Regions from separate parts of the Pseudomonas sp. GL_117 genome, predicted to be linked through region 1. Evidence: predicted binding sites of a transcription regulator. Region 1 holds the regulator's gene; the other holds the start of a gene.

Evidence for each region. Region 1 encodes FliA, which starts transcription of late flagellar genes. Its sites were predicted from a motif close to CTAAAGTTTNNNNNNNNNNNGCCGNTAA; they were not measured.
Region 2: AC3ISR_RS27560 (methyl-accepting chemotaxis protein) is a predicted target of FliA. The motif match lies at 1,844-1,871, and genes of this name have one in related genera.

The regions. Positions count from the first base shown of each region.
Region 1 covers NZ_CM174418.1:4,357,852-4,362,550, forward strand. The annotation lists gene AC3ISR_RS19725 (chemotaxis protein CheA) at 1-1,258, opposite strand, end outside; gene AC3ISR_RS19730 (protein phosphatase CheZ) at 1,270-2,058, opposite strand; gene AC3ISR_RS19735 (chemotaxis response regulator CheY) at 2,077-2,451, opposite strand; gene fliA (RNA polymerase sigma factor FliA) at 2,620-3,360, opposite strand; gene fleN (flagellar synthesis regulator FleN) at 3,357-4,190, opposite strand; gene flhF (flagellar biosynthesis GTPase FlhF) at 4,297-4,699, opposite strand, start outside.
Region 2 covers NZ_CM174418.1:6,003,905-6,008,603, reverse strand. The annotation lists gene AC3ISR_RS27570 (NorM family multidrug efflux MATE transporter) at 1-720, opposite strand, end outside; gene AC3ISR_RS27565 (LysR substrate-binding domain-containing protein) at 873-1,793, shown strand; gene AC3ISR_RS27560 (methyl-accepting chemotaxis protein) at 1,971-3,947, shown strand; gene AC3ISR_RS27555 (antibiotic biosynthesis monooxygenase family protein) at 4,023-4,385, opposite strand; gene AC3ISR_RS27550 (glutamine amidotransferase) at 4,455-4,699, opposite strand, start outside.

The DNA of each region.
Region 1 (4,699 bases):
TCCGCGTTTTCATCACGGCGGTTTGCAGGTCGGCGGTGACCACGTCGAGGTTCGACACGGCCTTCTGCATGGCCTCATCGCCGCTGTTCAGGCCCAGGCGCACCAGGCGGTTACGCACCAGCACCAGTTCGCCGACCATGTTCATGATGTCGTCCAGGCGTGCGGTATCAACCCGCACGGTGGTTTCGGCTTCACTGGCAGGCTTTTCAGCGCCAGCCGGTGCAGGTGCCGCGGCACGTGCTGGGGCAGCGGCGGCGGGCGCCGCAGCAGGCGCGGGAGCCGGTTTGGCGGCTGCCGGAGTCGCAGCTTTCGCCGCCGCTGCTGGCGCCGGCGTGGCGACCTTGGCCGTCGCGCCCACTTCGGTGAACTTGCCTTTGCCGTGCAGTTCGTCCAGCAACGACTCGAACTCGTGATCGGAGATCAGTCCGTCGCCGGCAGGTGCGGCAGGTGCAGCAGGCGTGGCAGCCGCCGCGGTTGGCGCGGTGGCTGCGACGGCGGGCAAGGCGTCGGCTGCAAACGTGCCCTTGCCATGCAGTTGGTCGAGCAACGCTTCAAATTCGTCGTCGGTGATGTCGGTGCTGGTCGAGGCGGCTGGCGCTTCGGTAGGCGTTTCGGTCGGCGCGGCAGGTGCCACCGCGTCGGCGGCGAACTGGCCTTTGCCGTGCAACTGGTCGAGCAGCGATTCGAACTCAGCGTCGGTAATGTCTTCGCCCGTCGGCGCCGCAACGGGCGCTGCCGGAGCTTCAGCCTCGGCCTTGACCGCGCTGAGGGAGTTGAGCAGTTGCTCGAACTCGCTGTCGGTCACGTCCGCTTCGGGCTCTGCCACAGGTTCCGGCACAGCTTCAGCCACCGGTGCCACCGACATGTCGGCAGGCTCGGCATAGCGCGCCAGGGCGGCCAGCAGTTCCGGCGTGGCTGCGGTGATCGGGGCACGTTCACGCACTTGGCTGAACATGCCGTTGACCGCATCCAGTGCTTCGAGAATCACGTCCATCAACTCCGAGTCGACGTGCCGCTCACCCTTGCGCAGGATGTCGAACACGTTCTCGGCGATGTGGCAGCACTCCACCAGCTCATGGAGCTGGAGGAAGCCGGCGCCCCCTTTTACAGTATGAAAACCGCGAAAAATTGCATTGAGCAGGTTCGCATCATCCGGTCGGCTTTCCAGCTCGACCAGTTGCTCGGACAACTGCTCTAAAATTTCGCCGGCCTCTACAAGGAAATCCTGAAGGATCTCTTCATCGGCGCCGAAGCTCATGTGGGTGCTCCTTAGAAGCCTAAACTGGATAACAGGTCATCGACATCATCTTGACCCGATACAACGTCTTCACGTTTATCGGCATGAATCTGCGGACCTTCACCCTTGGCGAGATGTTTTTGTGGATCTTTTTCCGAGAGGATCGCTTCGCGGTCATGTTCGATGCCGGCAAAACGGTCAACCTGGCCTGCCATGAGCACCAATTTGAGCAAATTGCTTTCCACTTCGGTGACCAATTGGGTCACACGCTTGATCACCTGACCGGTGAGGTCCTGGTAATCCTGGGCCAGCAGAATGTCATTGAGGTTGCTGGAAACCATGCGGTTTTCCTGCTCACTGCGTGACAGGAAACCTTCGACCCGACGTGCCAACTCACGAAACTCTTCGGCCCCGACTTCGCGGCGCATGAAGCGACCCCAGTCGTGGCTCAAGGCCTGGGCTTCGGTGGCCATGCCGTTGACCAGAGGCGTGGCGTTTTCCACCAGGTCCATGGTGCGGTTGGCCGCCGCCTCAGTCAGCCTGACCACATAGGACAGGCGCTCGGTGGCATCGGTGATCTGCGAGATCTCTTCGGCCTGGGGCATGTGCGGGTCGATCTGGAAATTGACGATCGCACTATGCAGCTCACGCGTGAGCTTGCCCACTTCCTGGTACAGGCCGCGGTCACGGGTCTGGTTGAGCTCATGGATCAACTGCACCGCGTCGCCGAACTGGCCTCTCTCAAGGCAGTCGACCAACTGGTGAGCATGCTTTTTCAGGGTCGACTCGAAGTCTCCCTGTGATGTTTCTTTATGCTCCATAGCTCCCCCGCGATGGCATTAGCCGTGGATGCGTTCGAAGATTTTTTCGATCTTCTCTTTCAAGGCCAATGCAGTGAAAGGTTTGACCACGTAACCGTTTACCCCGGCTTGGGCGGCTTCGATGATCTGTTCACGCTTGGCTTCGGCGGTCACCATCAGCACGGGCAGGCCGCGCAGCTTTTCGTCGGCACGCACGTGACGCAGCAGGTCGATACCGGTCATGCCCGGCATGTTCCAGTCGGTTACCAGAAAGTCGATGCTCCCGCTGTTGAGGATCGGAATCGCCGTAAGGCCGTCATCCGCCTCGACCGTGTTTGTGAACCCAAGGTCACGCAACAGGTTTTTAATGATCCGCCGCATCGTTGAGAAGTCATCAACGATGAGGATTTTCATGTTCTTGTCCAATTCGACCTCCAAGCAGTCTTAAACGCGCCCAGCACCTGGACGCGCCATTTCAATCAACAGGCGTTACACAAAAAGGACTGCCCAGGGCACCACGGCGCAAAACCGCAAAAGCGTCACGCCTTCACGGTCTCGTCTGCAGTGTCCCCACACTGCCTGTCAGCGCGCGCGCCACTCTCCCAACCGCCCCCGCAAGCGGGCTGCGCACTGGCTATGCAGCTGGCTGACACGCGATTCGCTGACCCCCAGGACCTCACCGATTTCCTTGAGGTTCAGCTCTTCGTCGTAGTACAGCGCCAACACCAGTCGCTCACGCTCCGGCAAATTGGCAATCGCGTCCGCCAACGCGCCCTGGAAGCGTTCATCCTCCAGGTCGCGCGACGGCTCAAGATGTGCACTCGCGCCGTCCTCGTGCAGCCCTTCGTGTTCGCCGTCCTGTAGCAGGTCGTCGAAGCTGAACAGGCGGCTGCCCAAGGTATCGTTCAAAATCCCGTAATAATCGTCGAGACTCAATTGGAGTTCGGCCGCAACTTCGTGATCTTTAGCGTCGCGACCGGTTTTTGCTTCAATTGCGCGAATTGCGTCACTGACCATGCGCGTATTGCGGTGTACCGACCGCGGCGCCCAATCACCTTTACGCACCTCATCGAGCATCGCGCCACGGATACGGATGCCCGCGTACGTCTCGAAACTGGCACCCTTGCTCGCATCGTATTTGGTCGACACTTCAAGCAGGCCGATCATGCCGGCCTGGATCAAGTCTTCGACCTGCACACTCGCCGGCAGGCGCGCCAGCAGGTGATAGGCGATGCGCTTGACCAGCGGCGCATAGCGCTCGATCAATTCGCCCTGGCTGTCACGTGCCGACTTCTTGTAAAGGTTGTAGCCGCTGGATGTCATAGCACAGGTCCCGCGCTCGTCTGATGCACCAATCGCTCGACGAAAAACTCCAGATGCCCCCGGGGATTGGCGGGCAATGGCCAAGTATCGACCTTCTGAGCAATAGCCTTGAACGCCAGTGCGCACTTCGAACGAGGGAACGCTTCATAGACCGCACGCTGCTTTTGCACGGCCTTGCGCACACACTCGTCATAGGGAACTGCGCCTACGTATTGTAAGGCGACATCGAGAAAGCGATCCGTGACCTTGGTCAACTTGGCGAACAGGTTGCGCCCTTCCTGCGGGCTCTGGGCCATGTTGGCCAGGACGCGGAAGCGGTTCATGCCGTAGTCACGGTTAAGCAATTTGATCAGGGCGTAGGCATCGGTGATCGAGGTGGGTTCATCGCAGACCACCAGCAAGACTTCCTGCGCGGCGCGCACGAAGCTGACCACCGACTCGCCGATCCCGGCGGCGGTGTCGATCACCAGCACGTCGAGGTTGTCGCCAATGTCGCTGAACGCCTGGATCAGGCCGGCATGCTGCGCCGGGCTCAAGTGCACCATGCTCTGGGTGCCGGAGGCAGCCGGTACGATGCGGATCCCGCCAGGACCCTGGAGCAGCACATCACGCAGCTCGCAGCGGCCCTCGATCACATCGGCGAGGGTGTGTTTGGGCGTCAGCCCCAGCAGAACGTCGACATTCGCCAGACCCAGGTCAGCATCCAGCAACATGACCCGACGGCCAAGCTCTGCCAGGGCCAGGGACAAATTCACTGACACGTTAGTTTTCCCGACGCCACCTTTGCCGCCGGTCACCGCGATCACCTGTACGGGATGCATGCTGCCCATTTTATTTCTTTACCTTGTCTTGCTTAGACGCAGGCTACATGGCTTGGCCGCGTGAATCGCTTGCAGACCAACGATGTAGATACATTTCACGGTGTTCGCCCTGCCCTCAACCCACCCGCTTTGCCGGGTTGTGGTAGAGGTCGGCGAACATATCGGCCATCGCTTCCTCGCTAGGCTCTTCTTGCATTTGCACGCTGACAGCGCGGCTGACCAACTGATGACGGCGCGGCAGATGCAAATCATCCGGGATCCGCGGCCCGTCGGTCAGGTAGGCGACCGGTAATTCATGGCTGATCGCCAGGCTCAATACTTCGCCCAGGCTCGCCGTCTCATCCAGTTTAGTCAGGATGCAGCCGGCCAGGCCGCAACGTTTGTAGCTGTGGTATGCAGCGGTAAGAACCTGTTTCTGGCTGGTGGTTGCAAGCACCAGGTAATTTTTCGACTTGATGCCACGCCCGGCCAGGCTTTCCAGTTGCATGCGCAGCGCCGGATCGCTGGCCTGCAGGCCG
Region 2 (4,699 bases), 1.6 Mb from region 1:
CAGTTCGCGCAGATAGTGCGTGTTCAGGCGTAGGAGGCCGGTGCCCAGCGGGTAGGCAGCATAGGCGCGGTTGCTGCGGATGTACCACATCAACGCCAACGCCATGCCGTTGGCCACAATCGCGGTCACCAGGCCGATGCCCATCAAACCCAGTTTCGGCAAGCCGAACATGCCTTCGATCAAGGCGTGGTTGAGCAGGTAGTTGAGCACCGTGCCACACAGGCTGATCACCATCACCGGGGTGGCCTTGCCGATGGCGCTGGTGAAACCGCGCAAGGCCATGAAGCTCAGGTAGCCGGGCAGGGCGAAGGGCAGGATCGTGAGGAATTGCCCGGCGGCGTGCACGTTGGTTTCGGTCTGGCCGAACATCAGCAGCACCGGCTTGAGGTTCCACAGCAGCAGGGCGGCGGCCAGCGCCATCAGCCAGGCCAGCCACAGCCCGGCCTGGGTCAGGCGTGTTGCACCGTCGATGTCGCCCGCGCCATGCCGGATCGCTACCAGGGTGCCCACCGCCGCAATCACGCCGATGCAGAAAATCGACACGAACGAATAGCTGGCCGCGCCCAGGCCTCCGCCGGCCAAGGCTTCGGGGCTCAGGCGGGCCATCATCAGCGTGTCGGTCAGCACCATCAACATGTGCGCCAACTGTGAGGCAATCAACGGCCCTGACAGCCGCAGAATGGCCCAGAGTTCGGTACGTGCCGGATGCTGCATGATCATCACGCTCAAAAAGTCATAGGGTTGTGGAAGGGTTGATTCTCGGCGCTCTGGGCCTATTGCACAAAGGGATAAAAGCGATCACTTGCATGATTAAAACTCATGCCTGAATGATTCTGGTAGGGTTTCGGCATCCTGCTGTCGGAGCCTTCCCTATGTCTCGTCGTCTTCCTCCGCTTTACGCGTTGCGCGCATTTGAAGCCGCGTCCCGACACCACTCTTTCACCCGCGCGGCAGAGGAGCTGTCCATCACCCAAAGCGCGGTGAGCCGGCACATCCGCACCCTGGAGGAACATTTCGCCTGCCGCCTGTTCCAGCGCAGCGGCCGTACGTTGCAGCTCACCGAAGCGGCCCGCCTGCTGCTACCGGGCGTGCGTGAAGGCTTCGCCGCCCTTGAGCGGGCCTGCCATACCTTGAACGCCGAAGATGACATCCTGCGCATGAAGGCGCCGTCCACCTTAACCATGCGCTGGCTGCTGGCGCGGCTCAGCCGGTTCCGCGCGTTGCAGCCGGGCAACGAGGTGCAATTGACCAGCGCGTGGATGAGCGTGGACGAGGTGGACTTCAACCAGGAGCCGTTCGACTGCGCGGTGCTGTTGAGCGACGGGCATTTTCCGGCGGACTGGGAAGCCTGCTACCTGTTCCCTGAGTTGTTGATCCCGGTGGGCGCGCCGAACCTGCTGGACGACGGCCCATGGGACGCTGCGCGCCTGGCCACTGCCGAGTTGCTGCATCCCACGCCCGACCGCCGTGACTGGCGCAACTGGCTGCAACGCATGGGCTTGTCGTCGCAGGTCTCGCTCAAGGGCGGGCAGGTGTTCGATACCCTTGAGCTGGGCATGATCGCCGCTGCGCGGGGTTACGGCGTGTCCATGGGGGACTTGCTGATGGTGGCCGAAGACGTCGCCCAGGGGCGATTGAGCCTGCCGTGGCCAACTGCCGTGGCCAGTGGGGAAAATTACTATCTGGTGTGGCCGAAAACCCGTCCCGGCGGTGAGCGCCTGCGCCGCTTGGCGGACTTTCTCCAGAGCGAGGTGCAGGCCATGGCACTGCCGGCGGTAGAGCGCCTCGATTGAAGGGGGATGGCTCGGTATAGCAATCGTTTGCGTGATCCCCCTGCACAGTGCTCAAGTATTGCTCGGCGCCGCCGAAGTAGGTGTGTTGGAACCATCGTACTCCAACACTACCCACCCGATAATTTGCCGAGCAGCGCTATGAGATCAGGATGATCCTGGCCTCGGCCAGGAGCTGTCATGTCTCAACCTCGTGCTCGGATTGCTTCCCAGCTAGGCCTCGCGCTCGCCGTGATTCTGGCTGTCGTCATCAGCGGCAGTACGGTGTTTGCCTTGCGTTCCCTCGACTCCGCCAACCTCGACACCCGCGAGGAACACCTGGCCAGCGAAGCGCGCCTGCTCGCCGATCAACTCAACACCTTCCACAGCACCTTGCGCGAAAGTACCCAGCGCTTGAGCGGGTTGTTCGAGAAGCGCTTCGGCGCCGGTTTGAGTGTGCGTGCCGACCAGCCGGTGAGCGTGGCCGGCGTGCAGACCCCGGGCCTGTACCTGGGCAACGCGGTGCTGAACAACGATTTCGCCGAAGTCGATGAGTTCAAGGACACCTCGGGCGGCGTGGCCACCGTGTTTGTGCGCACGGGCGAGGACTTTGTGCGCGTCAGCACGTCCCTGACCAAACAGGACGGCAGCCGTGCCATCGGCACCGCGCTGGATCACCAGCATCCGGCCTATCAACGCCTGCTGGCCGGGCAAAGCTACGTCGGCCGTGCAGTGTTGTTCGAACGTTCCTACATGACCCAGTACACGCCGGTGCGCGATAGCGCGGGCAAAGTCATCGCGGTGCTGTTTGTCGGTTTCGACTACACCGACGCGCAAAACGCCCAGTTCGATAACCTCAAGCGTTTCCGCATCGGCCAGACCGGCTCCCTGGCGCTGCTCGATGAGCAGAAACACTGGCTGGTGCCGCCCGCGGGCGTGCAGGCGCTGGACCAGGCGGCCCCAGTGATCGTCGACCTGGCGAAAAAGCCGGGTGAAGGGCGCTTCTGGAGCGACAAGAACGAAGACTTCTACAGCGTCGCGGTGCCGTTCGACGGTGGGCCGTGGTCGGTGGTGGCGAGCATGCCCAAGGCAGAGATTCGCTCCGTGACGTGGTCGGTCGGGATTCGCCTGATCATCGGCAGCGTACTGGCGATGTTGCTGGCGGTGGGCGCAACGGTGTGGTTGCTACGCAGCAAGCTGGCGCCGTTGAGCGACCTGGTACGCCAGGCCGAAGCCCTCGGCGCGGGCGATTTGAGTGCCCGTCTGAACGTCTCCAGCCATGACGAAATCGGCCAACTGGCACGCAGCTTCAACCAGATGGGTGAAGCGCTGTCGACCATGGTTTCGCATATCCGCAAGGCCGCCGAAGAGGTCAACAGCCGCGCCCAGGCGTTGTCCGGTTTGTCTGGCGGTGCCTATGAAGGCATGGAGCAGCAATCCGGCGAGATCACCAGCATGGCCGGCGCGGTGGAAGAGTTCAGCGCCACCTCGTTGAACATTGCCGACAATATGGGCAGCACCGAACGCCTGGCCCAGGAAAACGCCCAGCAGACGCGCATCGGCCGCAATTCGATGCAAGAGGCGTCGTCGTCCCTGGAGCACATCGCCACCGCCTTGAACAGCACGGCCACGGTGATCAACACCCTCGGCCAGCGTTCCCAGGAAATCGGTGGGATCGTCGGCGTGATTACCTCCATCGCCGACCAGACCAACCTGCTCGCGCTCAACGCCGCCATCGAAGCCGCGCGCGCCGGTGAGCAGGGCCGTGGGTTTGCCGTGGTGGCCGATGAAGTGCGCAACCTGGCCTCGCGTACCCGCCAGGCCACCGACGAGATTTCCGGGATGATCCAGAGCATCCAGCAGGAGACCGGCAACGCCATCAGCACCATGGAGCATGGCAACGTATTGATGCAGGAAGGCCTGTCGCGCAACGCCGATGTCGCGTCGGCCCTGGCGCGCATCGATGAGCAAAGCCGTTCGGCGGGGCAGCAGTTTGCCGCGATCACCACCGCGACCCAGGAGCAGAGCAGCACCGCGACCTTGCTCAGCAGCAACCTGCAAAGCATTGCCCTGGCCAACAGCGAGCAGCGTGAAGTGGTGTCGAACCTGGCGATTACCGCCAAGGAGCTGGAGACATTGGCGGCGGGCCTGCGCCATGAGGTTGACCGCTTTCGTTGACCCAGACACGGCAACGCCGGTGTACGGGATAGCGATTCCCATACACCGGCGTTGCTCAAGCGCGTAAGCCGAGGGTTACACGGTGGCGCCCGCTGGCTGGGCGTCGATCACCTCGTTGTACGGCGCCTGGACCCGATCACGCAGGCCGTAGTCACGGATCACCGAGGTCACGCGCACGCGGTAGTCGTCGAAGATCTTGTCGCGGCCGGCTTTTTGCGCCGACAGGTGCGCGGTTACGTTGCGCCATTGGACCACGGCTTCTTCATCGCGCCAGGTGGTCACCGACATGACTTTCTTGGGGTTCAGGGTGCTTTGAAAGCACTCCACGGAGATGAAGCCTTCCATGGGCTCAAGCATCGGCGTCAGCTTGTTGACCAGATCGACATAGGTCTCGCCCTGGCCCGGCAGCGCTTGCAGCTCAAACAAAACTACGATCATGTTAATTCCTCATCCTTGTGTTTTTAGTGGGTGTCGCTCAGGTGGCTGTCACGGTCGACGGCCTGCTGTTCAGTGCTGTGCTGGCGATTCCAGTGCGTCCAGCCAGTCGTTGATCACGGCGCGGGCGGCCACGGTCAGGCGGTCGCCCAGCTCGATGGCGGCGGCGCGCAAGGCGTGGGGGTTGATGCCGGTTTGCGACAGTTCGCAGGCATGGCCGACCAGCCAGTGTTCGAGCTTGTTTACATCGGCTTCGAGGTGAAATTGCAGGGCCAGCACGTTGCGACCCAGGGCGAATGCCTGGTGGGCACCGACCG